DNA from 3 places in the Allobrachymonas denitrificans genome. Region 1 is predicted to be linked to each of the others. Evidence: riboswitches for the same ligand, from Rfam matches in the RefSeq annotation. Region 1 holds a riboswitch; each other region holds the start of a gene.

Region 1 (10,400 bases):
GTTCATCAGGCGCAGCGCCTGTGTCACGCCGCTGGGCGCCTGCAGGATCTGCAGGAACTGCTGCCGGTTGACCGGATCGCGCCGGAAGGCACTGTCCATCAGCACGCGGGCGTTGAACAGGGCGCGCAGCGTGCGTGCCGACAGACCCTTGATGCCGACCGTCTGCTGCAGTACCAGAAAAGTTTCAAGAATGGCGTGCGGCTGCTCGCGGTAGAGCGTGTCGCTGACCACTTCGAGCAGGCCGTTGTTGTCGAGAAAACGCTCGTTGATCGGCCGCATTTCGCGCCGCTGCGCGCCCAGCGCCAGGTAGTCGGTGTGTGGCGTGGCCGTGCTTGCCACGGGGTTGACCACTTCCTGCGCGGCGAGCTGGGCGCCGGGTTCGCTCGCCTGCGGATCGCGTGCGGAGCTGCGTGCCTGCAGCGCACGCATGGCGCGGGTGACGGGCGCCGGGTCGTAGTTGCGTGTGTGGCCGGAATCGCGCAGGCGTTCGGCAATGTTCAGCAGCAGGATCTGGCTGAGCTGCGTGACGGCCTTGGCCGTCCAGTAATAGTGCCGCATCAGCGCTTCGCTGGGGCGGATCGGGCTGCGATCGTGGCCCTGGCGCGTCTGGCGTTCGATCGGGGTGTAGCCGAAAAGCTCGGCCACCAGTGTCTGCATGTCGAACACCAGCCGGTCTTCACGCCGGTTGGCCACCATGTGCAGGCGGGCGCGGATCAGGCTGAGCAGGGTGTAGTTGCGCTTGATCTGCTTGGCCTCGTAGCGTGTCATCAGGCCGTGGCGCGTCAGCGCATCCCAGGTGGTGCCGTAGCCGGCTGCCTTGGCCACCCACAGCACGATGTGCAGATCACGCAGGCCGCCGGGAGATTCCTTGCAGTTGGGCTCCAGCGCATACGGCGTGTTGTCGAACTTGGCGTGGCGCTGACGCATTTCCAGCGTCTTGGCCAGGTAGAAGGCATAGGGCTGCATGGCGCTGTCGTAGGCCGCGCTCAGCTGGCGGTACAGGGCCTGCGGGCCGAAAATCAGCCGGCGCTCCAGCAGCGAGGTCTGCACCGTGATGTCGCCCGCGGATTCGCTCAGGCACTCCGACAGGGTGCGTACGGCGGAGCCGATCTGCAGGCCCAGATCCCAGCAACTGCCGATGAAGGCGCTGACGCGGGCCTGGACAGGATCCTGCGCCGGGGCAGGGTGCGCCGCATCGGGCAGCAGCACCAGCACATCGACATCCGAATGCGGAAACAGCTCGCTGCGTCCGTAGCCGCCCACTGCCACCAGTGCGGCCTTGTCCCGGTCCAGCCCGTGCAGGCGCCACAGCGCCAGCAGCACGGCGTCAGTCAGCTGGGTCAGCTTCCGCAGCGTGCCCAGCACGCCGCGCATGCGGCGGTAGCCGATGTCCGGATCCCGGAAGTGCGCAAGCAGGGCTTCCTTGTCGCGCGCATAGCCATCCCGCAGCGCCTGCAGCGCCTCTGGGGCAACGGCGTCCGGGCTCTGCGCGTGCATGGTCAGGCCGGGTTCAGGTGCGGATGGCGCTGACGAAATCCGGCAGCGCAGGCATGCCTTCGGATACGGTCAGCACTTCGTAGCCGGTTTCGGTCACGACGATGGTGTGCTCGTACTGGGCCGACAGCGAACGGTCCTTCGTCACGATGGACCAGCCGTCGTTCGATTCCTTGATCTCGCGGCGGCCGGCGTTGACCATCGGTTCAATCGTGAAAATCATGCCGGGCTGCAGCTCTTCCAGCGTGCCGGGCTTGCCGTAGTGCAGTACCTGCGGTTCGGTATGGAATTCCTGTCCGATGCCGTGGCCGCAGAATTCGCGCACCACGCTGTAGCCGTGGCTTTCGACGTATTTCTGGATGGCGCTGCCGATATCGCCCAGGCGCGCGCCCGGCTTGACTTCGACAATGCCTTTCCACATCGACTCATGGGTGACGCGGCACAGACGGCGCACGAACGGGGGCGCAGCATCTTCGCCGCCCACGATGAACATGCGGCTGCTGTCGCCATGCCAGCCGTTGGTGATGGGGGTCACGTCAATGTTGACGATATCGCCTTTTTTCAGCGGCTTGTCGTTGGGGATGCCGTGGCACACCTGCTGGTTGACCGAAGTGCAGATGGACTTGGGGTAGGGCGTGTGGCCCGGGGGCGCGTAGTTGAGCGGCGCAGAAACGGAACCACGGCTGGAGGTGTACTCCTCGCACAGGCGGTCGATCTCGTTGGTGGTGACGCCGGGGACGATGTGCGGGCCGATATAGTCGAGCAGCTCGGCCGCGAAACGGCAGGCCACCCGCATGTGATCGATTTCTTCGGGTGTATGAATCTTGATGGTCATGGGGCGCAATTATCCTGCAATGCGGCATCCCGCGTGGGCAAAGGGGCGTTGCGTACAGGCACTTGAACGGCAATGTCTTGCCCATTTCGTGGGCAGCGACAGGGTTTGTAATTACAATCGGTCACGCATCGGCGTGTGGCCGGTGCACTAGACCACAGGTGCCTGCAGGCGCCGGCTGCGGCCGGAATGCGCAGGTTAAACGGGAACCGGGTGCGCGTTGCATGGCAACGTCAGGCCCGGACTGCCCCCGCAACGGTAAGCGAGTGTGGGTGTATCAGGCTGCGCCAATCGATGGCGCGGCAGCCACTGCAGGTGCGGTGCGGCGTTGTGCAAGGCAACGCGCGCGCCGCCTGTGGGAAGGCGATGCACCAGAACTTGCGAGTCCGGATACCGGCCTGTTGTTGTGGATGCTGTCGGATCAGGGTTGCGACAGCTTGAACCTGGCCGTCTGCGGGGAGCAGACAGAACATCGCTTGTTTCTTCCGGCATCGTCGTGACAACGCAAGCAGGCTTTGCATGGCCTGTGCGATGTCGTGCAATGCCTGCAGCGAAACTGTCTGCGTGCAGCGTGGCCATCAGGAAAATCGAGAGTGGCTTTGAAAATGAAAATGGAATCCATCCGCCTGGCAGGCTTGCTTTTCTGCCTGACGCCGGTTGCTGCTGCCGTGGCGCAGACGGCAGGGCCTGTTGAGGTTGTGGCTGCATCGCAAGACACTGGCGCCAATGCAGACACCTATCGCGTCGTCGTAACGGGCGCACGATCGGAAATGCGCCTGAAGGATACGCCACAGCGTATCGAGGTGGTTACCCGCAAGGAAATCGAGCAGACACCCCACCACGATCTGGCTGACCTGCTGGACAAGACCGCCAACGTCGATATCAAACAGTATCCGGGCATGAATGCTGCCGTTTCCGTGCGCGGTTATACGCCCAGTTCTCCGATGGTGGGTGAGTCGTGGCAGACGCTGTTTCTGCAGGACGGCATCCCTGCCATCAAGGACAACATTGGCCTGATTCCCAGCCAGGGGGCCGCTCGGGTCGAGGTGCTGCGCGGACCGTCTTCTGCTTTGTATGGCGCACAAGCCATGTCTGGCGTTATCAATGTGATTCCGGTTCGCCGTACTGGCGATCTGCAGGGCGGGGTTGGCGTTTCTGTCGGCAACTTCAAGCATCGTTCGGTGCAAGCGGATATTGGCGGTGCACTGACTCCGTGGCTGAACCTGGACTATTTCGGATCATGGCAGAAGCAGGGTGACTACAAGTCCGGCGATGGCACGCGCTGGAACAACAGCGCTGCCACTCAGTACAGTCACGGACTCCGGCTCGGTTTTGAACTTGCTCCGGGCTGGACACTTGACGCTCGTGCAGATGTGGCGCGCGGCGATGATGTTGGGAACCCTGGTGCCTGGTCGGAGTATGACGGCAAGCCTACTGTCAAGGATGTGAAGCGCGATTTGTACAGTGCCAAGCTCAAGGGGGTGATGGGGCAACATGCGTTGAGCGCGGCTGTCTATTCCGGCAAGGAAACCAACACTACTTACAAGGCGCCGCCAAGCGGCCAGCGTCCGCTGGATTTCGATGCAAAAATCACCTGGCAGGGCGCACAACTCAAGGATGAATGGACCTGGGCGGATGGCTACAAGCTGGTGTATGGTGTGGATTACGACCAGACCAAGGCCGGATCGGTCAGCTACCTGTTCGGTCCCGCAACGGTTTACAACCCCGACAGCAAGCTGCAGACGACTGCCATCTACGCGCAACAGCATATGGCATTCAATAACGATCAGACCAACGTGTACGTGGGTGGACGTTATGACCGCTTCAAGCTGTCCACCTTGCCGACGGCCCTGCTGCCCAACAATACGCCGCAAAGCCGGACATTCAACCAGTTCAGCCCGAGCGCGGGTATCAAGCACTACTTTACGCCGATGGTGGCCGTGCACGCCTCGGCCGGCAAGGGCTTCATGGCGCCCAGCGCATGGAAGCTGGCAGGGGACTACTCCACGTTCTCGAACTACCGTGGCAACCCCAACCTGAAGCCCGAGAGCAGCCGCAGCGCGGATATCGGCGTCACGCTGGAACAGCCTGACTGGAACGTTGACCTGACCTTTTATGACACCCGCGTCAAGGACAAGATCGTCAGCTACAAATATCAGGAAGCAGGCAAAGGCTACACCAGTTGGATCAACGCAGATCAGGCCCGCATGCGCGGACTCGAACTCACGGCAGGCTGGGACATCAATCCCAATCTCAAACTCGGATTGGGTTATACCCATAGCCTCCGCGCCGAATCAGAGAGCAAGGGTGTATGGAAAGATCTTGAGTACGTACCCAAACACAGTGCACGCTTGACACTGGACGGCAACTGGGACAAGTTGCACACGCGAGTGGGCGCCCGTTATACCGGCAAGGCCACCAAGAGCGCCTTCTTTGCCGACTGGAGCAGTACCACCAAGCAGTACCCGGGCTACACCCTGTGGGACGCCAGCGTGGCCTACCGCTTCCTGCCGAATCACACCCTGAGCTTCAGTGTCGACAACCTGTTCGACAAGTATTACGAGTCGGTTCCCGGCTATGCCATGCCCGGCCGCGAGTTCAAGCTGGGTTACCGCTGGGACTTCAAGTAAGCTGCCGGCATGACTGTGTGGCACACGCCCGAATCCGCTGAATGTTCGCCCGTTCCGCCGCCTCGGCGGGGGCGGTGGGGCGTTACGGTGGCGGCTGGCGTGTGTCTGCTGGCAACGCTAGGGGGCTGCCAACCGGCCGACAAACCCGCTCCGCTTGGGGCGAGCAAGGCGGCCATTACCGCCAAGCCCCAGCGCATCGTCTCCCTCAACCTCTGCGCCGACCAGTTGCTGCTGCAGCTGGTCGAGCCGCAGCGTATCGCGGCACTGAGCAAGCTGGCGCATGATCCCGAGCTGTCCATGCTGGAGACGAAGGCGCGCACCTTGCCGATTGTCCGTGGCGATACGGAAGAAGTGCTGCTGCTCAAGCCCGATCTGGTGCTGGTAGGTGCCTACACCACGCGTTACACCAGCCAGATGCTGCGCGATCTCGGCATCCGCGTGGTGGAGGTGCCGCTGGCGCACAAGCTGGACGAAGTGGTCACGCAGACTGAGCTTGTCGCCGCTGCCGTCGGCGAGCCAGAGCGCGGGCAGAAGCTCGTGCAGACCATCCGCGAACAGGAGCAGGCGCTGCGCACCACCGTGCAGGGCGATCCAAAGCCCTGGCCGATCGCCGCCGAGCGCAGCTGGCAGGGCTACAGCACCGGCAAGGGCACCATGATGGATGAGCTGCTGCAACTGGCCGGCTATCGCAATGCCGGCGTGCTGGCAGGCCTCAATGGCTACGGCTATTTGCCGCTGGAGCGCCTGGTCGAAGCCCAGCCCGACCTGATGATGACCCCCGATTACGCGCGCAAGCTCCCCAGTGTGGAACCGCGTGAGCAACTGCATCCCGCGCTGGCCGGTACCAGCCTGAGCGAGACCATCCTGCCGACGCGCATGACCATCTGCGGCGGCTACTGGAGTCTGCAGGTGGCGCGCATGCTGGCGCAGCGCAAGAGCGCTTCATAATGCGGGCCATGCAAGAAACCGGAATTCGCTCCAGCCTGTGGTGGCTGCCAGCATGGCTGCTGCTGGCGGCGTTGGCGCTCGCCTCGCTGGCCGTGGGCTATGCCGACATGAAACCGCTGCGCCTGCTGCAGGGCGCGCTGGCGGGTGAATGGGTGCCGTCGCGCATCCTGTGGGACTTGCGCGTGCCCCGCACCGTGCTGTGCGTGGCGGTGGGGGCGTCCCTGGGCATGTCCGGTGCGGCCTTGCAGGGCCTGCTGCGCAATCCCCTGGCAGAACCCGGGCTGCTGGGCGTGACAGGCGGCGCGGCGCTGGGCGCCGTGGTGGCGCTGTATACCGGTCTGGCCCAGGCGATGGTGCTGGCCTTGCCACTCGCAGGCATGGCCGGCACGGCGCTGGCCGTTGCGCTGGTGTTTGCGTTGGCGCGCCGCAACGATGACACCACCACGCTGATTCTGGCCGGTGTGGCAATTTCGGCGCTCAGCAGCGCCCTGATCGCGCTGGTGATGAACTGGTCGCGCAATGCCTTTGCCTTGCAGGAAATCGTGTTCTGGATGATGGGCTCGCTGGCCGACCGCAGCATGCGCGAAGTCGGGCTCGCCGTGCCCGCGATCCTGGTCGGGATGCTGTTGCTGTGGCAGTCCCGCCGCGGCCTGCAGGCACTGGCACTGGGCGAGGAAACGGCGCACTCGCTGGGCATCGATCTGCGCCGACTGCGCCTGCTGGTGCTGGTCGGGACGGCCTGCAGCGTCGGTGCGGCCGTATCGGTGGCGGGATCGATCGGCTTTATCGGACTCGTTGCGCCGCACCTGATGCGCCCCTGGGTCAAGGCCGATCCGGCTCGATTGCTGCCCGCTTCCGCATGGGCGGGTGCCGTGCTGCTGCTGCTGGCGGACATGGGCGTGCGCCTGCTCTACAACGAAGGACAGGAGCTCAAGCTGGGTGTGCTGACGGCGCTGATTGGTGCGCCGTTCTTCCTGTCGCTGATTCTGCGTCTGCACCGGAGGGAAGCATGAGCGCAGTGATGCAGGATCAGGCCATGCAGACGCAAGTAGCCGGCAAGGCTTCACTGTTGCAGGCCAGCGGCCTCGTGGTCAAGGCCGAGGAGCGCCGTCTGCTGGACGGCGTGCATCTCGAACTGCAGCCAGGCCAGTTGCTCGGCGTGCTGGGTCCCAACGGAGCCGGCAAGACCACGCTGCTGCGCGCCTTGCTCGGCGTGGTGCAGCCGGAGCAGGGCGCCATCACGCTGGAAGACAAGCCCCTGCAGCACTGGTCCGCACGCGAGCGCGCACGGCGCATGGCCTATCTGGCGCAGGGCCAGCAGGTGCACTGGCCGCTGCCGGTGCGTGATGTGGTCGCCTTGGGCCGTCTGCCGCATGGCGATGGTCACACCGCGTCCGGCCGGCAGGCAGTGGAGCAGGCCATGGAACTGGCCGACTGCCACACCCTGGCCGCGCGCAACGTGCAGACGCTTTCGGGCGGCGAGCGCGCCCGTGTGCTTCTGGCCCGTGCCCTCGCCACGCAGGCCCCGGTCCTGCTGGCCGACGAGCCACTGGCGGCGCTCGATCCGGCCCACCAACTCCACATCATGGCCTTGCTGCAGCAACTGGCAGGGCAGGGCATGGCTGTCGCCGTGGTGCTGCACGATCTGACGCTGGCCTCGCGCTTCTGCACGCAGGTTTGCGTGCTGCAGCAGGGCCGCATGGTGGCCCGGGGTGCACCGCATGCCGTGCTGGACGACGATCTGCTGCAGCAGGTGTTCAACCTGCAGGTGCTGCGCATGGAGCAGCCCGGCGCTTCCTGCGTCGTGCCGTGGGAAGTCTTTGCCTGAACCGTTGTAATCGCCCTGGATGGCAGCAGTTTTGGCCGTCGCGGGGGCACTCGCATTACACGTGACGTTTACAATGGAGTCTGTCATGCCGGTAGCAGTACCGGCAGGTTTTTTCATTGGCAGAATCCTGGCACTGGCGGCTTGCGCCGACAGCTTGCATCCCTGATTCCAGACCCTCCAGCGGCCTCATGTCCACTGCGTCCACCCCCATGCAAACATTCATCACATCCTTCGAGGGCGGCAATGCCCTGACCGCGTTTCGTGCACGCCAGTTGCTGAACCAGATCCAGGCGGTGGCGCCGGGTGTGCAGGCCATCAGCGCGCGCTTTGCCCACTGGGTGGAAAGCGATACCGAACTCGATCCCGCCAGCCGCACCTCGCTGGAGCAATTGCTGACCTACGGCGAGGCCTACAACGAGCAGGGCGCTGCCAACACCACCCTCGTCGTCACCCCCCGCATCGGCACCGTGTCGCCCTGGGCGTCCAAGGCCACCGACATTGCCCGCAACTGCGGCCTGACCGAAACTGCCGGTGTGCGCCGCGTGGAGCGTGGCACCGAATACTTCCTGCACGGCGCCAGTCTGAGCGACAGCGAACGCGAAGCAGTGGCGGCTTTGCTGCACGACCGCATGACAGAAAGTGTGTTGCCTTCGCTCGACGCCGCCAAGGATCTGTTCACCCACCTCCCGGCCGCTCCCATGGAGCAGGTCGACGTGCTGCAGGGCGGCCGCGCGGCGCTGGAAGTCGCCAACAAAAACTGGGGCCTGGCCCTGGCCGATGATGAAATCGACTACCTGGTGGATGCCTTCACCACGCTGCAGCGCAACCCGACCGACGTCGAGCTGATGATGTTCGCCCAGGCCAATAGCGAACACTGCCGCCACAAGATTTTCAATGCCGAGTTCACCATCGATGGCGAGAAGCAGGTCAAGTCGCTGTTCGGCATGATCCGCAACACCGAGCAGGTGTCGCCGCAGCACACCATCGTGGCCTACAGTGACAACGCCGCCATCATGGAAGGCCGTAACAGTGAACGTTTTGTGGCCAATCGGGATACTTGCGAAGGCATGGCCTACGCAGGCGAAGAGGTGCTGCAGCACGTGCTGATGAAGGTCGAGACGCACAACCACCCGACGGCGATTTCTCCGTACGCGGGCGCAGCCACCGGCGCCGGCGGCGAGATCCGCGACGAAGGCGCCACCGGCCGCGGCTCCCGTCCCAAGGCCGGCCTGACCGGTTTTACCGTCTCCAAACTGTGGGACGGCATGAGCGATCAGCCCGGCGGCAAGCCGGCGCATATCGCCAGCCCGCTGCAGATCATGATCGAGGGCCCGCTTGGCGGCGCCGCCTTCAACGACGAATTCGGCCGCCCGAACCTGGCCGGTTACTTCCGCGAGTATGAGCAGACCATCGTCAGCAGCACTGCCGATGGCGTGCAGGTACGCCAGATGGGCTACCACAAGCCCATCATGATTGCTGGCGGCCTGGGCTCCATCGACGCCACGCAGACGCACAAGATCATGTTCCCGGCCGGCACCCTGCTGGTGCAGCTCGGCGGCCCCGGCATGCGCATCGGCATGGGCGGCGGCGCGGCCAGCTCCATGAGCAGCGGCGCCAACGCCGCGCATCTGGACTTCGACTCCGTGCAGCGCGGCAACCCCGAAATCGAGCGCCGTGCCCAGGAGGTGATCAACCACTGCTGGGCCATGGGCGACAACAACCCGATCCTGGCCATCCACGACGTGGGCGCCGGCGGCCTGTCCAATGCCTTCCCCGAGCTGGTCAACGACGCCGCACGTGGTGCCCGTTTCGACCTGCGCCAGGTGCCGCTGGAAGAAACCGGCATGGCGCCCAAGGAAATCTGGTGCAATGAGAGCCAGGAACGCTACGTCATGGCCATCGCGCCCGAGAGCCTGGCCAAGTTCCGCGCCCTGTGCGAGCGCGAGCGTTGCCCGTTTGCGGTCGTCGGCGTCACCACTGAAGAGCGTGAGCTGAAGGTGGGCGACATCGATCTGGAGACTGGCGCTGCCGCCAGGGAAGGCCAGCAGCCGGTCGATATGCCGATGAACGTGCTGCTGGGCAAGCCGCCCAAGATGCAGCGCAATGTGCAGACCATCCAGCACAAGGGCATGCCGCTGGACGTGAGCGATATCACCCTGCAGGACGCCGTGATTCAGGTGCTGAGCCACCCGACCGTGGCCAGCAAGCGCTTCCTGATCACCATCGGCGACCGCGCCGTGGGGGGCCTGACGCACCGCGACCAGATGGTCGGCCCCTGGCAGGTACCGGTGGCCGATGTAGCCGTGACCCTGACCGATTACTCTGGCGTGGCCGGCGAGGCCATGAGCATGGGCGAGCGCACCCCGCTGGCCGTGCTCGATGCTCCCGCCTCTGGTCGCATGGCCGTGGCCGAAGCCATCACCAACCTGCTGGCCGCGCCGATCGAACTGTCGCGCGTCAAGCTCAGTGCCAACTGGATGGCAGCCTGCGGCGAAGCCGGCGAAGATGCCGCGCTGTACCGCACGGTCGAGGCCGTGGGCATGGAACTGTGCCCGCAGCTGGGTGTTTCGATTCCGGTGGGCAAGGACTCGCTCTCCATGCGCACGCAGTGGCAGGATCCGACGGCTGAAGGCGCCGCCCAGAGCCGCAAGGTGGTATCGCCGGTGAG
Region 2 (10,400 bases), 790 kb from region 1:
AATCTTCCGCAAGGCCTTCGCGCTGCAGCATGCGCGCGATGCGGCCCGGCGTGTTCTCGGGGCTGGTCAGCACCGCCAGACGCGCATGGCGGCGCACCAATTGCGCCAGCGCATACATGCCATGCGAGGGCGGAGCGCCGCGCTCCCACTCGCCGGTATCGCGCGTGTGGATCGAGGCCAGCTTCATGTCGGCCCAGGACAATCCCAGCCGCGCACAGGCCAACTGAATGGTGGACACATTGGGCAGAACGTCCACCGCCTGCACGCACAGGCGCGCAGCCAGATAGCTGCCCACGCCAAAGCACAGCGGATCGCCGGTGGCCAGCACCACACAGCGCAGGTCCAGCGCACGCGCCGACCGCACCCACTCGGGCACTTCCGACAGCTTGCCGCCGGCGTCGTGCACTTGGGCGCCGGGCTTGAACAGGGGTGCGAACAGCGTCAGGCTGTCGGCCCAGCTGATGATCACATCCGCATTGCGGATATGCGCCAGCGCGGTCGGCGTGAGGCTCTCGGCGCCATCGTCGAGCACGCCGATCACGCGGCAGGGGTTGGGGTCCTTGGCAAGAGTCTGCATGCCGGGCTTATTCCGTATCGAAGTCAGATGAATGGGTGTGGCCGATGCCGGTGCGGCCGGCGCTTTCGGGTCGCGGGCGCGCGGGCACCGGCGGCGACAGCACGTCGGCCACCTTGTTGCCGGCAAAGTCGCACACCAGCACGCGGATCTGGAAGGCATCGCCATAGCGATCCGGTGCAGTCAGGGTGTCGATGGCGGCCTGAGCCAGCGCATGGTGGAAGGCATCGCCCAGGCCGCGTTCCACCATCAGCTCGGCGCCGAAGCGCGCGGTTTGCGCGTCGGCAATGGCGGTGCAATCCTCGTCGCTGGCGCCGATCTGCCGTGCGATGCGCGCCACCAGATCGGTATCCACCACGTTGCGGTTGGCGTGGGTGATGGTCTCGCCCTGGGCGATCTTGGTGAGCTTGCCCACCATCACGCCCAGCACCACCAGCCGGATGCCCTGCGCCACCACTTCATCGAGCGCATAGCGCAGAAAGTCGCCCATCTGGATGAAGCAGGCCGAGGGCAGTTCCGGGTGGTCCTTGCGCAGTTCGGCAATGGCGAAACTCTCGGTGCGTCCGCCGGTCGTGAGCGCCACCACGTCATGCCCCAGCGTGGACACCACCTGGATGGCCTGCACCACGCTGGCGCGCCAGGCGCTGGTGGAGTAGGGCTTGACGATGCCGGTGGTGCCCAGGATGCTGATGCCGCCCAGAATCCCCAGTCGTGCATTGGTGGTCTTCTTGGCCATGTCCTGCCCGCCGGGCACGCTGATCGTCACCTCCAGCCCGTGGCGCTGCAGCAGGTCGCTGCCCAGCTCGTCCAGTGCCTCGCGCAGGTTGTCGGCAATGTTCTGGCGCGGCACCGGGTTGATGGCCGGGCCGCCCACTTCCAGGCCCAGGCCGGGCATGGTCACCGTGCCCACGCCTTCGCCGTTGCGATAGACGATGCGGCCGACCTGCCCTGGCAGCACGCGCAGGTCCACCGTGAGGTGGGCCTTGTCGGTGCAGTCGGGATCATCGCCGGCGAACTTCTCGATCCAGGCACGGGCATGGCGCTCCACGCCTTCGCCCTCGACCATCCCCTCGCCCACGGCAAAGCTCACGCGGTCGCCATTGGGCAGCAGGCTGGTGATATGGGGCGGAACCAGGCCATGCACCATGCCCACGGCGCAGGCCCGTGCGGCTGCGGCCGAACAGGCCCCGGTGGTAAAGCCGGTGCGCGTGCCTTTCTGGGGTTTGCCTTCCATGCTTGAAAGCTCCGTGGTCAGAAGGCTTCAGGCAGCCACGGCCTGCTTCTGGCGCGCCTCGGCCAGCGCCAGCAGTGCGTGCAGCGCAGCCACCACCAGCGTGGAGCCGCCCTTGCGCCCGCGGATCACGATCCACGGCACTTCCTGCACTTCGGCCATCAGATCCTTGCTTTCGGCGGCAGAGACAAAACCCACCGGCATGCCCACCACCAGCGCCGGGCGCACACCTTCCTCGCGGATCAGGCGCACCAGCTCGATCAGCGCGGTGGGAGCATTCCCGATCCCGACAATGGCGCCATCCAGCAACCCCAGCCGATGCGCCTTGCGCATGGCCTGTACGGCACGCGTGGTGTCTTCCTGCTGCGCCTGCGCGATCACGTCGGCATCGCTGATGAACTGGTGCGTCATCACGCCGAAGTGCGACAGCCGTGGCTTGGACAGCCCGACGCAGATCATTTCCACGTCCGCCACCATGGCGATGCCGCCGCGCGCCTTGGCATCGAGCAGCGCCTGCAGCCCGGCCTCGACCGCATCGGGATGGAAGTCCGTCAGGCCGTTGAATTCGAAATCGGCGTTGGCATGGATCATGCGGCGCACGATGGGCCACTGGCCTTCGGTATAGACGTGCGGGCCGGCTTCGCTGTCGATGATGGCAAAGCTGTCATGCTCGATGACCTGGCCGGCGCGCGTGAGCTGCTCGGTAACAGTGTTGATGGTGCTCATGGCAAACCCGTGAAGTGCGAATCAGTGGTGGGACACATGCGTGCAGTGGCGCACGGCGTCGTTGCCGTCGTCGCCATGGTCGTGTGCATGCGCATGGTGGTGCCCGTCGTGCGAATGGTCATGTCCGTGTTCGCCATGCGCATGATCATGGTGATCATGGCTGTGCGGCACATACCCCGCCACGTCATAGCGCACCGTCGCATGCGGCGCGCCGCGCAGCCACTTGTCCACCCGCTCGTCCAGCAGCGCAAACACCTCCGGCTCGAAGCCGAAATACTGGCTGTGCGCAAAGCGCAGCTGCGGATACTGCTTGCGCAGATGCTCCACCTGGCGGTCGATGCGGTGCATCAGCGTGCCGGTGAACAGGTAGTAGGGCAGGATCACGATCTGCGTCATGCCCAGCAGCATGTGCCGTTGCACCACGCGTTCCAGGCGCGGGTAGGTGATGCCGGTAAAGGCCACATCCACCAGCTCGTGATCGGTTTCCTCCCACAGCCAGCGTGCCATCTTGGCGACCTCGCCATTGGCCTTGCGGTCGCTGGAGCCGCGTCCCAGCAGGATCACGCCGGTGCCTTGCGGATCGGGCATGTCCAGCCGGTGCATGGCATGGCGCAGCTTGCGGCGCAGCACCGTCAGCACCGGCTCGCAGGCGCCCAGATGCGGTGCATAGTCGAACTGCACTTGCGGAAAGCGCTGGCGCGCCTGCTCCAGGGCATAGGGAATGTCGCCTTTCACATGGCCGGCGGCGTTCAGGATCAGCGGCAATACGAGCACTTTGCCATCATGCTGCTGCGCATGGGCGGCGGCACGGTCGAGGCCTTCGTCCAGCAGCACATCGGCAAACTCGATAAAGCACACCTCGATGTGCCACTCGGGCCGGTCCTGGCGCCAGCGGCGTGCGAATTGTTCGATTTCTGCGTTGCCGCCCGGCTCGCGCGAGCCATGGCCAACCAGCAGCAGGGTAGGAGTCGTCATGTCGGGGTTCCGGAGGAAGAGGGGGAAACGTCATCCGCAGGCGCACTGGCGCGGCGGAAACGGTGGGTAAAGCCGGCGTCATACAGGCGCGACTTGGTCAACTCGGGCCACTGGCGGGCACCCAGTGTGGGGCTGGCGATGATCATGCTCTGGCTCACCACGCCGGCCTCGCGGCAGATCGCCTTGATGGTGGACAGCGTGCCGCGCAGGATGCGCTCCTCGCCCGGCCAGCTCGCCTTGTGCACCACCAGCATGGGCGCGTCCTCCGGCCAGCCGGCGGCGCGCAGTTCGCTCTCGACCTTGTGCAGCAGGGTGATGGAGAGGTAGATGCACAGCGTGCAGCGATGCTGGGCCAGTTCGCGCAGGCTTTCGCCTTCGGGCATGGGCGTGCGGCCTTCCACGCGCGTGAGGATCACGGTTTGCGTCACCTCGGGCAGTGTCAGGCTCTCCACCGCCGCAGCGGCCGAGGCCATGGCCGAGGTCACGCCCGGCACCACCGCGATCGGTATGCCGGCCGCATCCAGCGGCTGCGCCATCTCGATCAGCGTGCCGTAGAGCGAAGGATCGCCCGTCTGCAGGCGCACCACCACGGCGTGCTGCTGCGCCTGCGCGATCAGCCAGGCGCAGATCTGCTCCAGCGTCATGTCCTTGCTGTCGGCGATCACACAGCCGGCAGGCGCCCAGCGCGTGGCGGCCTCGCTCACCAGCGAGCCGGCAAACAGGATGGCACCGGCCTGCGCGATCAGGTCGCGCCCTTTGACGGTCAGCAACTCCGGATCGCCGGGGCCGGCGCCGACAAACCAGACCTTGCCTGGCAGGGAAGAGAATTGCATGGGAAAAACCAGAAACAGAAACGGCAAAAGCCCGGCCCGCACACTGCAGGCCGGGCCGGCGGACGGCAGTGATCAGGCAGCAGCCGTCACGCGCTCATCCAGGCACAGCTGGGCCCAGTTGCTGTCCTTGAAGCCGCGCGCAGCGCGCACGATGGCCAGCGTCACCAGCGGCTCGACCAGCACCAGCGCCAGGTAGCTGGCGGCAAAGGTGGCCCAGTTGGCCAGCGGCGTGGGTTCGGTGCCCATGGACAGCCAGAAGCCCACCATCAGCGTCACGCCGGCGTAGAAGGCAAAGTCCAGCTTCACGATGTTGGCCACGGTGAACTTGCCGGCCAGGCGCTTGCCCAGGCCGTAGTGCACGGCAGCCAGCGGCACCATCAGCGACAGGCTGTTCACGGCCAGATGCGCCAGATCCTGCGGATCGAACAGCAGACCCTGCAGCAGCAGGCCAAAGGCAAAGCCGAACAGCGTGGGCACGAAGCCCAGCAGCAGGTAGATCGGCATGGCGCCGACGAAGTGCAGTTCCGATGCGCCAACCGGCATGTGGAACACCTGCATGAAGATGGAGAAGAACAGCGCCGCCAGCGCGGTGCGCAGCAGCAGGGCCGGGCGCTTGACCAGCGCGGGCGCGCAGGCAGCCAGCATGCCGACGGCTGCGACGTTGGCAAAGGCGATCTTGGCGGAGGAGAGAATGCCGGGTTCGATGTGCATGATTGCTTCCTTTTAGTAACACCCTAGAAGACCAGCCGGGGCTGGCATACAGTCTGCCGCGCTGGCAGGTGGGTATTGAAGGAAGCGCGATGCCGGGAAGAAAAAGGGGGAAGTCCGGCTGTGCACTGCCCGCATCGCCCTCCGCAACGCTGACAAACGTGTCACAGCAGGCCGGTCTCCGGGCTTGCCAGTTCCTGCACAGGGCAGGGGGCCTGCAGCACCTTCCCGGCCGGAAGCGACCAGTGGCATCGAGCTGCAAGCTTGACTGACATACCGTTGCGGGGGCAGCGCTGGACTTGGCCTCGGCCTTACCAGCTTCCCGTTTCATCCGGACGGACATGACTCCATCCGGACACCTGCATGTATGCATAATTATAGGCGGCCTCCTGCTGAAAATGGCTGCGCACCTATAATCTCGGGCAGCACATTTCGTTCCCCATACAGCCTTTTGCGGCCGTTCGGCCGTCCCCAGCATGAGCACCCCTTCCCCCATGACCGTTGCGGACATCCGCAAGACCTTTCTCGACTTCTACGCCAGCAAGGGCCACACCATCGTCGAATCCAGCCCGCTGGTGCCGGGCAACGACCCGACGCTGATGTTCACCAACTCGGGCATGGTGCAGTTCAAGGACGTGTTCCTGGGCACCGACAAGCGTCCCTACAACCGCGCCACCAGCGTGCAGGCCTGCCTGCGTGCTGGCGGCAAGCACAACGACCTGGAAAACGTCGGCTACACCGCACGCCACCACACCTTCTTCGAGATGCTGGGCAACTGGTCCTTCGGCGACTACTTCAAGCGCGAAAGCATTGAATGGGGCTGGGAACTTCTCACCCAGATCTACGGCCTGCCGCCCGAGCGCCTCACCGCCACCGTCTACGCCGAAGATGACGAAGCCTACGACATCTGGAAGGACGTGATCGGCCTGCCGCCCGAGCGCATCATCCGCATCGGCGACAACAAGGGCGCGCGCTACAAGAGCGACAACTTCTGGATGATGGCCGACACCGGCCCCTGCGGCCCCTGCTCCGAGATCTTCTACGACCATGGACCCGAAATCCCCGGTGGCCCGCCCGGCTCGCCCGAAGAGGATGGCGACCGCTTCATCGAGATCTGGAACCACGTGTTCATGCAGTTCGAGATGCACGAGGATGGCAGCGTCACGCGCCTGCCCGCGCCCTGCGTGGATACCGGCATGGGCCTGGAGCGTCTGGCCGCCGTGCTGCAGCACGTGCACAGCAACTACGAGATCGACCTGTTCGACACCCTGATCAAGGCCGCCGCGCGCGAAACCGGCTGTACCGACCTGGACAACCCCTCGCTCAAGGTGATCGCCGACCACATCCGCGCCACCGCCTTCCTGGTCAGCGACGGCGTGCTGCCTGGCAGTGAAGGCCGCAGCTACGTGCAGCGCCGCATCATCCGCCGCGCCATCCGCCACGGCTACAAGCTGGGCCAGCAAAAGCCCTTCTTCCACAAGCTGGTGCCCGATCTGGTGGCGCTGATGGGCGATGCCTACCCGCGCCTGAAGGCGCAGCAGGCGCAGGTCATGGCTGCGCTCAAGGGCGAGGAAGAGCGTTTCTTCGAGACCCTGGCCAAGGGCATGGAAATCCTGGACGACGCCTTGATTGCCGGCCGCCGCGAACTGCCCGGCCATGTCGCCTTCAAGCTGCACGACACCTACGGCTTCCCGCTCGACCTGACGCAGGACGTCTGCCGCGAGCGCGGCGTGACGGTGGACGAGGCCGGCTTCGAGGAAGCCATGCAGGAACAGAAAGCCACCGCCCGCGCGGCCGGCAAGTTCAAGATGGACAAGCTGCTCGACTACAGCGGCGAGGGCAATGCCTTCACCGGCTACGAGCAACTGGGCGGCGAGGCCAAGGTCGTGGCCCTGTATGTCAATGGCGAACCCGCGCAGCAACTCGATGCCGGCCAGCAAGGCGTGGTCGTGCTCGACACCACGCCGTTCTACGCCGAAAGCGGCGGTCAGGTCGGCGACCAGGGCGTGCTGGTGGCCAACGGCGTGCAGTTCGACGTGGCCGACACGCTCAAGATCAAGGCCGACGTGTTCGGCCACCACGGTACCCTGTCGCGCGGCACGCTCAAGGTGGGCGATACCGTCACGGCCGAAGTGGATTGCGAACTGCGCGCCGCAACCGTGCGCAACCACAGCGCCACACACCTGATGCACAAGGCGCTGCGCGAGGTGCTGGGCGAGCATGTGCAGCAGAAGGGCTCGCTGGTCAACGCCGAGCGCACCCGTTTCGACTTTGCCCACACCGCGCCGCTCACTCCCGAGCAGATCGCCGCAGTCGAAGCCAAGGTCAACGCCGAGATCCTCTCCAACAGCGACACCCAGGCCCGTCTGATGGGCATGGAAGAAGCCAAGCAGACCGGCGCCATGATGCTGTTCGGCGAGAAGTATGGCGATGTTGTGCGCGTGCTCAGCATCGGTTCCTCCACCGAACTGTGCGGCGGCACCCATGTGGGCCGCACCGGCGATATCGGCCTGTTCAAGATCGTGGCAGAAGGTGGCGTCGCTTCGGGCGTGCGTCGCGTGGAAGCGGTGACCGGCGCCAACGCGCTCAGCTACCTGCAAAGTCTGGAAAGCACCGTCGACAAGGTGGCCGGCGCGCTGCGCTCCGCCCCCGGCGAAGTGCTGGAACGCATCGGCCAGATGCAGGATCAGGTCAAGGCGCTGGAAAAGGAAATCGCCGCGCTCAAGGGCAAGCTGGCATCCAGCCAGGGCGACGAACTGATGAACCAGGCGGTGGACGTGAACGGCATCAAGGTGCTGGCGGCACGCCTGGAAGGCGCCGATGCCAAAACCCTGCGCGAGACCATGGACAAGCTCAAGGACAAGCTCAAGACCGCCGCCATCGTGCTGGCCGCCGTCGATGGCGAGAAGGTGCAGCTGGCTGCCGGCGTCACCAAGGACGCGACGGCCAAGATCAAGGCCGGCGAGCTGGTCAACTTCGTGGCGCAGCAGGTTGGCGGCAAGGGCGGCGGCAAGCCGGACATGGCCATGGCCGGCGGCACCAACCCGGCCGGGCTGGAAGCGGCGCTGGCCGGTGTGCAGGGCTGGGTGGCCGAGCGCGTCTGAGTTTCCGGGCGGTCCTCCCCTGTAAAGGCATGCGCTGGCAACGGCGCATGCCTTTTTGCTTTGCCTTCGCTGGCTGGTGAGAGGGCGGTAACGGCTACAGCCGCTGCCGCGACACTGTCGGACTGTCGCCGATTTCGCCGTCACGGCGCCAGATCGCATCCTTGCGCTCCAGCTCGTTCAGGATGTCTTCCAGCCACGCCTCCAGGCTGATGCCACCGCCCAGTGCCGCGTGCAGTTCGGCAAACACCGGCGCACCTGCCAGCCACTGGTTAAATGCTTCCAGCGCCATGCGCTCCACATCCAGCAGGTGGTATTTGATCAGCGCCTTGGCGCCATAGCGCGCATGCTGCTCCGGCTGCGCGCGGAACAGTGCAATGCGCTTGCGCGCGCTGGCAATCGCGGCCGTCACGGCAGCGCCTTCGCCCTCGCCAAACGCCGCGCCATGCCCCGGCACCACTACCTGCGGCTGCAGGCGCTCGATCTGCGCCAGCGTCGCCTCGAACCCCGCAAAGCCATCCCGGTCAAAGCGCGGCAACTCGTCGAACACAATGCTGAGCTGGCTTTGCCACAGCGCATCGCCAGCCAGCAGCAGGCGCAGCCGCGGCTCGAACAGCATCACGGCATCGCTGTCATGGCCGGCGGTGGCGTGCACTTCCCAGTCGTAGGCGCCCAGCCGCACCACGCTGCCGGGCTGCAGCACGCCCTGCGCGGCAAAGCGCCCGCAGTGCTGGCCGGTGAGCACATAGCTCAGCCGCTGCATGTCCCACTGTTGCACGGAATCCCACGACGAGGCTGCCACCAGCGTGTGCGCCTGGGGATAAGCCTGCTGCAGCAACGCCGTGCCGCCGCAATGGTCGCTGTGCAGATGGGTGTGCGCGATGGTGTGCAGCGGCGGCCCGCCCAGCAGCGCGGTCTGCACCAGATGCAGCGTCAATTCGGCATGCTTGTCATGGCCGGTGTCGATCAGCGCCGGCTGTTCGCCCAGGCACAGCACGTTGTTGGACGACAGCCAGCCGCGCTGGAACAGCTGCAGGTCGGCAGGAAGCAGGGAGGAGGCGGACATCGGGCAGAAACACAGGATGCGGTGCTGATTGACGTGAACGTCATGCGAACCCCCAGCATAACGGCTCCCGCATCCCGATCGGGGGGCAAACAATTAGGGGTAAGCCCTGCCCTCGGCCCTCTGGAGAAAGCCGACACTGTGGGATAGGATAGTCGTTCGAACGACCGTGCTATTCAGCGCGACATTCCAAGCACAACAACGCCAACCATCGACAGGCGAGGAGACACAGGCATGGTGGACAGGATCTGGCTGCAGCATTACCCCGAAGGCGTTCCGCACGACGTCAACCCGGAGCAATACGGCTCGCTCACGGACATGCTGGAAGAGTCCCTGCAGAAATACAAGGACAAGCAGTTCTCCATCTGCATGGATGTGGCGATGACCTATGGCCAGCTCGACCGCGAATCGGCCGCGCTCGGCGCCTGGCTGCAGGCGCAGGGGCTGGAGCCGGGTGCGCGCGTGGCCATCATGCTGCCCAACGTACCGCAGTTCGGCGTGACCATGGCTGCCGTGCTGCGCGCCGGCTACACCTGCGTCAACGTCAACCCGCTCTACACCCCGCGCGAGCTGGAGCACCAGTTGCGCGACTCCGGCGCCAGCGTCATCGTCATCCTGGAAAACTTCGCCCATACGCTGGAGCAGGTGATGGACCGTACCAGTCTCAAGCATGTCGTCGTCACCGCCATGGGCGACCTGCTGGGCGGGCTCAAGGGCAAGCTGGTGACCTTTGCCGTGCGCCACGTCAAGAAGATGGTGCCGGCTTTCAAGCTGGAGATGCCCGGCGGGCCGGCTGTCACGTCTTTCAGCCAGGCGCTGCGCCAGGGCGCCGGCATGCAGCTCAAGCGCGTGCCGCAGACGCTGGATTCCATCGCCTTCCTGCAATACACCGGCGGCACCACCGGTCTGGCCAAGGGCGCCATCCTGTCGCACCGCAATATCGTCGCCGCCATGCTGCAGGCCGACGCCTGGTTCCAGCCGGCGCTCAAGGACATGGGCAGCGACACCACGCGCATCCACACCATTGCCGCGCTGCCGCTGTACCACATCTTCGCGCTCACGGTCTGCCTGCTCGGCATCCGCCAGGGCTGGCACATGACGCTGATCCCCAACCCGCGCGACTTCCCTGCCTTTATCGCCACGCTCAAGAAAAAGCCCTTCCATGTACTGCCGGCGGTGAACACGCTGT
Region 3 (10,400 bases), 620 kb from region 1:
CGAGAGCGAGCAGAACTACGAGATCCGCGTGAACGGACTGCCCGGCGCCACCATTGCCGAAGGGGCAGACATGACCATCGGCCCGGCCCAGGTCGAGCAGCACGTGGTCGCCGTGCGCATTCCCGTGGGTTCCATGGAGCCGGGTTCGCACCCGATCTACCTGGATATCCGTGAAACCGGCAGCGATGCCATGGTGACCGAAAAGGCCGCCTTCCTGGTACCGAAATGATGAGCCAGGAGTCACGCATGCAAACCAGCAACCCGGATGCTTCGTCCCGTGGTCAGGTCCCTCACCCCGAAGAGGGCCGGTCGTGGTGGAAGTATCCGATCGTATGGATGGTGGTGGGCGGCCCGGTGGCCGTCATCATCGCCAGCCTGATCACCTGGTACTTCATCGCGCATTCGCCCAATGAGGTGCTGATCGAGAGCCGGGAGGTGGAAACGCCCGGCCTGTCCGACCAGGGGGCGCAATTCACCCCTGCCAACCGGGCGCGCAATCATGCCGCCACGGGAGGCGTTCCGGCGTCGCGCTGATCGACGCTTCCGTGAAGAATGCCGGCTGCGTGCCGGCATTCCTGTTTTGATGGGGGCGGCACCACCGCCGCTGGTGCTTGCTCGTGCAGTGCTGCCGGGCTATTCGGGGTGGTGCTGGCTGACCAGCTGCTGCAGCGCTGCCGTATCCAGAATGCGCACGTGGCGTTGGCGCACCTCCACGATGCCCTGTTCGGCAAACCTGGAGAAGGTGCGGCTCACCGTTTCCAGCTTGAGGCCAAGGTAGCTGCCGATTTCCTCGCGCGTCATGCGCAGCACCAGTTCCGATTGCGAAAAGCCGCGCGCATGCAGGCGCTGCACCAGATTGAGCAGGAAGGCGGCCAGGCGTTCCTCGGCGCGCATGCTGCCGAGCAGCAGCATCATGCTCTGGTCGCGCACGATCTCGCGGCTCATGATCTTGTGCACGTGGTTCTGCAGCACCGTCACTTCGCGGGAAAGCGCCTCGAGTTCGTCATAGGGCATGACGCAGACTTCGGAGTCTTCCAGCGCGATCGCATCGCAGGTGTGGCGGTCGTGCACGATGCCGTCCAGCCCGACGATCTCGCCGGCCATCTGGAAGCCGGTGACCTGGTCGCGGCCGTCCTGCGCAGTGACCGTGGTCTTGAAAAAGCCGGTGCGGATGGCGTAGAGTGCCTTGAACGGGTCACCGTGCGTGAACAGCGGTTCGCCACGCGGAATCCTGCGCCGGGCACCGACCATGTTGTCGATATAGCGCAGTTCTGCCTCGCTCAGACCCATGGGCATGCACAGCTCGCGCAGATTGCAGTTCGAGCAGGCCACTTTGTAAGACTTGGGGAGCGAAGGAGACATGCAGCTATCCGGGGCGCGCGCCATTGCGCACTTGATCCTTGTCATGGAAAGTGCCGATTATCGCATGGCGGAAAAGAGGGGTTGATACATATCAATGGCTGCAGGGGCATTTCGCTGGCAAAGTAGATACCCGCAATGACAGCATGGCAGCGCCCGCAACCGTTCAGGCTTTTGTGCAGCAAGGGGTTATGCTGGCGCTTGCTCACTTAGAATGCCCGAGACCATGAGCAGTACCGAACAGATCATCCTCACCCCAGAATTGCTGGCCCGCTACGACATTGCTGGCCCGCGCTACACCTCCTATCCCACGGCTGACCGTTTTGTCGAGGCCTTTGGCGAGAGCGACTACATCGCTGCGCTGGAGCAGCGGCACAATTCCCGGCCGGGCCATGTGCTGCCGCTGTCGATCTATGTGCACGTGCCGTTCTGCCAGTCGCTGTGCTACTACTGCGCCTGCAACAAGATCATCACCAAGCACCGCGAGCGCGGCACCGAGTACCTGCGTTATCTGCAGCGCGAGATTGACCTGCATGTCGCGCATCTGGGGCGCGGGCAGGTGGTGTCGCAGCTGCACTTCGGTGGCGGCACGCCCACCTTCCTGGACGATGCGGAACTGAGTCAGCTGATGGGCATGATCCGGGGGGCCTTTGAACTGGCAGAGGGCGGCGAATACTCGGTGGAAGTGGACCCGCGCACGGTGGATGAAAAACGCCTGCAGAACCTGTTCGACCTGGGCTTCAACCGCCTGAGCTTCGGCGTGCAGGACTTCGACCCGGACGTGCAGAAGGCGGTGCACCGCATCCAGCCGGCCGAGCAGGTGTTTGCGCTGGTGGAGGCATCGCGCCGCATCGGCTTCAAGTCGGTCAACGTCGACCTGATCTACGGCCTGCCGCAGCAGACCGCGGCCTCGTTTGCACGCACGCTGAAGCAGGTGAACGAGTTGCGGCCGGACCGTATTGCGCTGTATGCCTACGCGCATCTGCCCGAGCGGTTCAAGGCACAACGCCGCATCGATGCCTACACGCTGCCCAGCGGTGGCGAAAAGATCGAGATGCTGTCGCAATCGCTCAAGGCCTTTGGCGATGCCGGCTACGTGTACGTGGGCATGGACCACTTTGCGCTGCCCGATGATGCACTGGCCATTGCCAAGCGCCAAGGCCGCCTGCACCGCAACTTCCAGGGCTACAGCACGCAGCCGGACTGCGACCTGATCGGCCTGGGCGTTTCGGCCATCGGCCGCATCGGCGCCACCTACAGCCAGAACGCCAAGACGCTGGAAGACTACTACGACGCGGTCGAGCGCGGCCATTTCCCGGTGGTGCGTGGCCTGGCGCTGACGCGAGACGACTTGATCCGCCGCGCCGTCATCATGGCCATCATGTGCCAGGGCGAGATCGACTACGAGTCGATCAACCTGGCCTGGCTGATCGACTTCAAGGATTACTTCGCGCGCGAGCTGGAGATGCTCGGGCAGAAGGAAGAGGAAGGCATGGTGCGCATCACCGAGAACGGCATCACCGTCACCGAGCAGGGCTGGTATTTCGTGCGTGGCGTGGCCATGGTGTTCGACAAGTACCTGCAGGCGGACCGCACCCGCGTGAAATTCTCTAAAATCATCTGATCGGTGGCAGACACCCGGCAGGGTGAGAGGGACTGCCATGGCAAGGCCGGCACCGGTGCATACCGTGCCGGCCGTTTTGCATGAAAGAGAAGTATGGAAGCATCATTGATCGTCACGGCCCTGCTGATGGGCCTGGCGGGCGGCCCGCACTGCATTGCCATGTGCGGCGCGGCATGCGCGGGGATCGGCGTCACGGCCGGTGAACGGCCGGCGCAGCAGAATACGGCCATGGGGCTGTTCCAGGTGGGGCGGGTGCTGGGCTATGCCGGCCTGGGCGCGCTGGCCGCGGCCACCATGCAGGGCCTGGGCTGGCTGACGGTGCAGAGTGCCGCGCTGCGGCCGGTGTGGAGCACGATCCACGTCGCCGCGCTGGTGCTCGGGGTGTTGCTGATGTTCCAGGGGCGGCAGCCGGCCTGGCTGGATCGCTCGGCGCGCAAGGTGTGGGAGCGCATCAAGCGCCTGCAGCAGCGCGGCGGTTCTTTCGGGCCGGTGCTGGTGGGCATGCTGTGGGCCTTCCTGCCCTGTGGCCTGCTGTATTCGGCACTGATGGTGGCGGCCCTGACCGGCGTGGTATGGCAGGGGGCAGCCGTGATGGCCTTGTTCGTGCTGGGCACCAGCGTGTCGCTGATGGCGGGCCCGTGGCTGCTGCTGCGCATGCGCAAGCTGGGCGATGGCGAATGGGGCATTCGCCTGGCTGGCCTGGCGCTGGCCATCAGCGCCGGCGTGGCGCTGTGGATGGGCCTGATGCATGATCAGGCGCCGTGGTGCACCACGCCCTGAGGTTTACGCGCCCAGCAGGCGGATACCCTTGATCAGCATGCTGACCGCCAGCAGCATCAGGATGCCGGCGAAGATGCGCTTGAGGGTCTTGACCGGCAGGGCGTGCGCGGTGCGTGCGCCCAGCGGGGCCATCAGCACGCTGCAGCTGGCGATCACGGCCAGGGCTGGCAGCCAGACGTAGCCAACCGACCATTCCGGCCGGCCCGCCACGCTCCAGCCGCCCAGCACGTAGCCGATCACGTTGAACACCGCGATCGGAAAGCCCAGGGCGGCGCTGGTGGCCACGGCGTTGTGGATGGCGACGTTGCACCAGGTCATGAAGGGAACGCTCAGGAAGCCGCCGCCGGCGCCGAGCAGGCCGGACAGGAAGCCGATCACGCTGCCGGCCGCCATCTGGCCGCCACGGCCGGGCATCTGGCGCGTGGGCTTGGGCTTGCGATCCAGGAACATCTGCAGCGCCGCCAGGATCACCAGCACGCCGAACACCACGGACAGCCAGGCACCCTTGAGCAGGGCGAACACGCCGATGCTGACGACCAGTGCGCCGATCATGATGCCCGGGGCGATACCCTTGACCAGATCCCAGCGCACCATGCCGCGCTTGTGGTGGGCGCGCACGCTGGAGATGGAGGTGAAGATGATGGTGGCCATGGAAGTGGCAATCGCCATCTTCACGGCCAGTTCGTTGTCGACGCCGCGGCTGGCCAGGATCCAGGTGATGAAGGGCACCAGCACCATGCCGCCCCCCACGCCCAGCAGGCCGGCCATGAAGCCGCCGGTGAGGCCGAGCGCGGCCAGTTCGACAATGGTGATGGGTTCGAGGATCATGGCGGGAAATCTGCTGAGGCGTTCGGAGCTCCGAACGCGAAAAGCCGCCCTGGTGGGCGGCTTGGGGTCTGTCGCGAGGGGCGCCAGACGGCTGAGAGGTGTCTGCAGCAGAGCCAGACCGTCATCCTGAACGGAGGGGTTCAGGTGGGCGAGGGCAGCAAGGCCTTGGGTTCATCTAACGCGAGATGATCACGCTGGCCGAGCGATCTACCAAGCCCGGGCTCAGAGAGCATTGGTTCAAGGAAATATAAAGCCAAGCTCGCTGCAGACGCCTTCATTTTAGGATGAAATTCGCCCGCGTGGGAAATTTGCAGATGTAAAAGCCCGCGCGTTGTGTACGGCTGTCAGATCAGGCGGCCGTCCTCGGCCAGCGCCTCGTCCATGCGCTGCAGCAGGGCCTGCATGCGGGGGTGCACCAACTCGGCCGGCTGTACCTCGCCTTCGGCGGCGGGGGCGGGCATGGCGGCAATCTGCTGCTCCTTCTCGATCAGGTCGAAGGCCATGTTGAGGGCGGCGAGCACGGCGATGCGGTCGCGTGCGCGGATCTTGCCGGCATCACGGATCTTGCACATGGCGGTGTCGACGCGCTGCACTGCCTCGGTCATGCGGTCTTCGGAACCTTCCGGGCAGGCCAGCACATAGGCCTGGCCCATGATCGGAACTTCGATTTGCTTCATTGCGGATCATCCTTGGCAGAAGAAGGCTGTGCGGCAGGGGGCTGCTGGCCCCAGACGCTGGCCATGGCGGGCGCCGGGGCGGCCGGCGCTGCCACCGGCTCGGCCGGCAGGCGGGCGAGCAGGGCGTCGACGCGCGCGCGGGCGGCCGACAGGCGCGACTTGAGCGAATCCCGCTCCTGGATAACTTCCTGCAGCTGGCCCTGGAGCAGGGCGGCGGTTTTCTGCAGCTCCTGGTAGCGCAGCAGCATGTGCTCCATGCGGTCTGCGACCTGGTCGAGCGAGAGCGGGGTGAGGGGAGTGGTCATGGCACGGGAACGACAGGCAACAAGATAGCTGGCGTGGCCTGCAGCTGCAGGCCTGGCCCTTTGTTGCACATTGTAGATGATGGCGCCGGGACGCCATGGGGGCTTTCCTCAGGGACGGGGCGAATCGTCCTACAATATCCGGATTGCTGGTGCCTGGCAGGTCGTTGTGGCCGCCGGGTAAACGGGAAGCAGGAGTCCTGCCGGGATGGCTGGCAGGGCACAGGCCTGCGCTGCCCCCGCAACGGTGATACGGCGCAGCCCGGGTTGTGAAGCGGCTGCCGCAGTGTTCTCGCACGCCACTGGCCAGGTGCCGGGAAGGCAGCGCTGCCATGCCGTCAGCCCGGATACCGGCCAGCAAGCTTGATTTGGGGCGCCTGCCTGCGGGCCGGCGCCGGAACGGAATGCAGCGGCGGGGCGCCAGCGGTTTTCCGGGCTTTTCTCATGGTGGCATTGGTGCCGGTGCTGGCGGACATTTTCTCTCTTGGTCTTTCTCTCCTGAACGGGTTGCGCCCTGGCGTGCGCCGTGCGCAGCCGTGGAGGGCGGCATGAGGCATCACGAACTGATCCTGGGCGGCCAGAAATCCGGCAAGACGGTGCGCGCCGAGCAGTTGGTGGCGCGCTGGCTGGAGCAGGATGCGGGGCGCCGTGCCCTGTATCTGGCAACGGCACTGCCCTGGGACGAGGAAATGCAGCAGCGCATCGCGCGCCACCAGCAGGATCGCGCCCGGCGCGTGCCGCGCATGCAGACCCTGCAGGCTGCGGAGTGGGGCGGCGCACTGGACGTGCCCGGCCTGTTGCGCCAGCATGGTGCGCCGGAGGTGGCACTGGTGCTGGACTGCCTCACGCTCTGGCTGACGCAGCAGTTGATGCCGCTGGAGCAGGAGGATGTGCAGCCGGTCGCCGATGCTGCGCGGCTGGAGGCCGCGGTTGCCGATCTGCTGGAGGCCATCCGGGCCTGGCCGGGCCCCTTGTATATCGTGAGCAATGAAATCGGTCTGGGCGTGATTCCGCTCGGCCGCGAGACGCGTGCCTTTGTCGACGCGCTCGGCGAACTCAACCAGCGCGTGGCGGCAGTGTGCAGCCACGTCACCCTGATGGCGGCAGGCTTGCCGCTGACATTGAAATCTTCCGACTGAAAGGACCTGCCATGAAAATCGAGGAACCGCCCAAGGAAAAGCCGTACGAGAAGTCGGATGGCGAACGCCGCGGCATCCTGATCGTCAACACCGGCGATGGCAAGGGCAAGAGCACGGCGGCCTTCGGCCTGGCGCTGCGTGCCACCGGCCGCGGCAAGAAGGTGAAGATCTACCAGTTCATGAAGGTGCCGAGCGCCCGCTTTGGCGAGCACCGCATGTTCGAGCAGATCGGCGTGCCCGTGGAAGGGCTGGGCGACGGCTTCAGCTGGAAGAGCCAGGATCTGGAAAAGTCCGCGCAGCTGGCGCGCGACGGCTGGGAAAAGGCCAAGGCCGCCATCCTGAGCGGCGAGTATTTCCTGGTGGTGTGCGACGAGATCACCTATCCGCTGGTGTACGGCTGGCTGCCGCTGGAAGATGTGGTGGAGACGCTGAAGAACCGTCCGCGCGATGTGCATGTGTGCCTGACCGGCCGCCGCTGCCCGCAGGAGATCGTCGACATCGCCGATACCGTGACCGAGATGCGCCCGGTCAAGCATGCGTTCGATGCCGGCATTCCGGCACAGCGCGGGATCGAGGACTGAGCGGATTTGGTGAGCAAGACCATGACGAGCCTGCCTTTCGCCCCGGACGCATCATCGGGTGAGGCTGCAGCCTTGCCGACTGCCGTGCCGCAGGATGCATCGCATGCCTATCCGGCGGCGGATCGGGATGCGATCTACCGCGTGATGGCGCAGCGGCGCGACATGCGTCATTTCACGCCGGGCGCGCAGGTGGCACCCGAGGTGCTGGAGCGCCTGCTGCTGGCGGCGCATGCGGGGCCGAGCGTGGGTTTCATGCAGCCCTGGCGCTTTCTGCGCATCAGCGATGCGGGGCTGCGCGAGCGCATCCATGGCTGCGTGGAGCGCGAACGCGTGGCCACGGCCCGTGCGCTGGGCGAGCGCGAGGAGGATTTTCTCAAGCTCAAGGTCGAAGGGATCCGCGAGGCGGCCGAGCTGATCGCGGTATGCCTGGCGGACGGGCGCGAGCGCCATGTGTTCGGCCGGCGCACCATGCCCTATATGGATATCGCTTCGGTCGGCTGCGCGCTGCAGAACCTGTGGCTGGCGGCGCGTGCGGAGGGGCTGGGCGTGGGCTGGGTGTCGATTTTCGATCCCGACGAGCTGGGTGCCTTGCTGCAGCTGCCCGAAGGGGCCAGCCCGCTGGCGCTGCTGTGCATCGGCCCGGTGCCCGAGTTTTATGATGCGCCCATGCTGCAGCAGCAGCGCTGGGCCAGCCGCATGCCGCTGGCGGATGTGGTTTTTGACAATAGCTGGGGCCACAGTGCCCCGTTCCTGCAGGGGCTTTGTCAGCCTGGGCAAAGCCCGGTAGCGGACAATGCGTGCTGCGATTCTTCCGATTGATGTAGAGAAAGCCCGAAGATGGACACTCCTGTCACCCATTCCCCCGCCACCTGCCATACCGGCGGCGAGCAGACCGTGCATTTCTGCGCCCCGCGCAACAACCAGCCGGTGCCGCAGAGCACCAACCGCTGGGCGGTGGAGGATATCGAGGCGCTGTTTGCGCTGCCGTTCCCCGAGCTGATGTTCAAGGCACAGCAGGTGCACCGCGAGCACTTCAATCCGGCCGAAGTGGAATTTGCGACGCTGCTTTCGATCAAGACCGGCGGCTGCCCGGAGGATTGCGGCTACTGCCCGCAGTCGGTGCACTATGACACCGGCGTCGATGCCACCAAGCTGATGGAAGCCGACAAGGTGCGCGAGGCCGCCGAGCTGGCCAAGGCCGCGGGTGCCACGCGTTTCTGCATGGGTGCGGCCTGGCGCGCGCCCAAGGACCGCGACATCGAGAACGTGGTCACGCTGATCAAGACGGTGAAGGACGTGGGCCTGGAAGCCTGCTGCACGCTGGGCATGCTGACCAAGGACCATGCCGAGCAGCTCAAGGAAGCCGGTCTGGATTACTACAACCACAACCTGGACACCGCGCCCGAGAACTACGGCAACATCATCAGCACGCGCGATTACCAGGACCGTCTGGACACGCTGGAGAACGTGCGCAACGTGGGCGTGAATGTCTGCAGCGGCGGCATCATCGGCATGGGCGAAAGCCGTCGCCAGCGTGCCGAGCTGATCGGCCAGCTGGCCAATCTGCATCCGCATTATCCGGACAGCGTGCCGATCAACAATCTGGTGAAGGTCGAGGGCACGCCGCTGGCCGAAACCGAAGACATCGATCCGCTGGAGTTCGTGCGCATGATCGCCGTGGCCCGCATCACCATGCCCAAGGCGCGCGTGCGCCTGTCGGCTGGCCGCAGTGCCATGGCCGATACCATGCAGGCGCTGTGCTTCATGGCTGGTGCCAACTCCATTTTCTACGGTGAAAAGCTGCTCACCACCGGCAACCCCGATGTGGAAGCCGACCTGAAGCTGATCGAGCGTCTGGGCATGACGGCGGGAAAGTCGGGACACTGATCCGCGGCGGCACCCTTGCGGGTGCCGTGCATGCTACCGACCCGGCAGGAGTGTTGCCATGACAGGACCACACGGACTCTGGATCGGATTTGCAGCCGTGCTGCTTGCCCTGATGATCGACCAGTGGATCGGGGAGCCGCCACCGCGCTGGCACCCGGTTGTCTGGATGGGCAACTACCTGGGCCGTGCCGGGCGCTGGCTGCAGGCGCGGGTGCGCCCGCACGAGGCTGACTGGCCGAGCTTCTGGCGCGGAGCACTGGCCTGGTGGGGCGGTGCGTTGCTTGTGCTGGTAGTGGCAGGAGCGCTGCAATGGCTATTGTTGCAGTTGCCGTGGGGCTGGGCCGCCCTGCTGCTGGGCATTGCGCTGAAGCCGTTGCTGGCCTGGCGCATGCTGACCGACGAGGTGGCGGCGGTGGAGGTGGCGCTGGGGCGTTCCCTGCAGGAAGGGCAGCAGCAACTGGCGCGCATCGTCAGCCGTGATGTGACGCAGCTGGGCGAAGAGCAGGTGCGCGAGAGCGCCATCGAGAGCCTCGCCGAGAACCTGAATGATTCCGTGATTGCGCCGCTGTTCTGGTTTGCGTTGCTGGGTCTGCCCGGTGCGGCGCTGTTCCGTTATGCCGATACGGCCGATTCCATGTGGGGCTACCGCGGCGACTACCGCGGCCAGGTCTGGGAATGGGCGGGCAAATGGGCGGCGCGTGTCGATGACGTGCTGGCCTGGCTGCCCGCACGCATCACCGGACTGGCGCTGCTGCTGTCCGGCATGCGGCCGACGCGCTGTTCACTGCAGCGCCTGCAGCAGGAGGCAGGGCGGACGCCCTCACCCAACAGTGGCTGGCCCATGGCCGCCATGGCGATGGTCCTGGATGTGCGCTTGCGCAAGCCGGGCGTATACACCCTGCATGCGGCGGGACAGGCGGCGCAGGCCAGCCATGTGCCGCGCGCCGTGCAGATGACGCGAGTGGCCGTGCTGGGCCTGCTCGGAATCACAATCTTGTTCGCAGCGCTGGCCTTTCATGGCTGGCAGGGGAGGGCTGCATGACAGACACCATGATGGTTGCGGCGCACGGCGGCACCGATGCCATGGGGGCCGCGCCGTGGGATTTTTCGACCAACAGCAATGCGGCCGGGCCGTGCCCGTACACGATGGAGGCGCTGAATGCGGCCGATGCCACGCGCTATCCCGATCCCACCTATCGGCGCCTGCGCGAGCAGCTGGCCGA

Evidence for each region. A riboswitch is a leader RNA that binds a small molecule or an ion and turns the genes downstream of it on or off. The one in region 1 is predicted to bind cobalamin.
Region 2: another riboswitch for cobalamin. It lies ahead of KKQ75_RS07835 (energy-coupling factor ABC transporter permease); the one in region 1 lies ahead of KKQ75_RS04200 (TonB-dependent receptor plug domain-containing protein).
Region 3: another riboswitch for cobalamin. It lies ahead of KKQ75_RS01275 (bifunctional adenosylcobinamide kinase/adenosylcobinamide-phosphate guanylyltransferase); the one in region 1 lies ahead of KKQ75_RS04200 (TonB-dependent receptor plug domain-containing protein).

What each region holds. Positions count from the first base shown of each region.
Region 1 is NZ_CAJQUA010000001.1:890,020-900,419, forward strand. Features, by position in the region: gene glnD ([protein-PII] uridylyltransferase) at 1-1,497, opposite strand, end outside; gene map (type I methionyl aminopeptidase) at 1,511-2,329, opposite strand; cobalamin riboswitch at 2,469-2,742, shown strand; gene KKQ75_RS04200 (TonB-dependent receptor plug domain-containing protein) at 2,938-4,956, shown strand; gene KKQ75_RS04205 (ABC transporter substrate-binding protein) at 5,056-5,904, shown strand; gene KKQ75_RS04210 (FecCD family ABC transporter permease) at 5,913-6,917, shown strand; gene KKQ75_RS04215 (heme ABC transporter ATP-binding protein) at 6,914-7,732, shown strand; gene purL (phosphoribosylformylglycinamidine synthase) at 7,942-10,400, shown strand, end outside.
Region 2 is NZ_CAJQUA010000001.1:1,680,701-1,691,100, reverse strand. Features, by position in the region: gene cbiE (precorrin-6y C5,15-methyltransferase (decarboxylating) subunit CbiE) at 1-577, opposite strand, end outside; gene KKQ75_RS07855 (cobalt-precorrin-5B (C(1))-methyltransferase) at 585-1,808, opposite strand; gene KKQ75_RS07850 (precorrin-8X methylmutase) at 1,836-2,531, opposite strand; gene KKQ75_RS07845 (sirohydrochlorin chelatase) at 2,553-3,506, opposite strand; gene cobM (precorrin-4 C(11)-methyltransferase) at 3,503-4,339, opposite strand; gene KKQ75_RS07835 (energy-coupling factor ABC transporter permease) at 4,412-5,050, opposite strand; cobalamin riboswitch at 5,203-5,425, opposite strand; gene alaS (alanine--tRNA ligase) at 5,524-8,151, shown strand; gene KKQ75_RS07825 (MBL fold metallo-hydrolase) at 8,246-9,214, opposite strand; gene KKQ75_RS07820 (AMP-binding protein) at 9,446-10,400, shown strand, end outside.
Region 3 is NZ_CAJQUA010000001.1:272,252-282,651, forward strand. Features, by position in the region: gene ccoG (cytochrome c oxidase accessory protein CcoG) at 1-229, shown strand, start outside; gene KKQ75_RS01240 (nitrogen fixation protein FixH) at 247-534, shown strand; gene fnr (fumarate/nitrate reduction transcriptional regulator Fnr) at 634-1,362, opposite strand; gene hemN (oxygen-independent coproporphyrinogen III oxidase) at 1,586-2,983, shown strand; gene KKQ75_RS01255 (sulfite exporter TauE/SafE family protein) at 3,077-3,763, shown strand; gene KKQ75_RS01260 (sulfite exporter TauE/SafE family protein) at 3,767-4,591, opposite strand; gene KKQ75_RS01265 (cell division protein ZapA) at 4,936-5,268, opposite strand; gene KKQ75_RS01270 (DUF904 domain-containing protein) at 5,265-5,573, opposite strand; cobalamin riboswitch at 5,704-5,943, shown strand; gene KKQ75_RS01275 (bifunctional adenosylcobinamide kinase/adenosylcobinamide-phosphate guanylyltransferase) at 6,119-6,709, shown strand; gene cobO (cob(I)yrinic acid a,c-diamide adenosyltransferase) at 6,721-7,290, shown strand; gene bluB (5,6-dimethylbenzimidazole synthase) at 7,435-8,109, shown strand; gene bioB (biotin synthase BioB) at 8,128-9,177, shown strand; gene cbiB (adenosylcobinamide-phosphate synthase CbiB) at 9,236-10,219, shown strand; gene KKQ75_RS01300 (aminotransferase class I/II-fold pyridoxal phosphate-dependent enzyme) at 10,216-10,400, shown strand, end outside.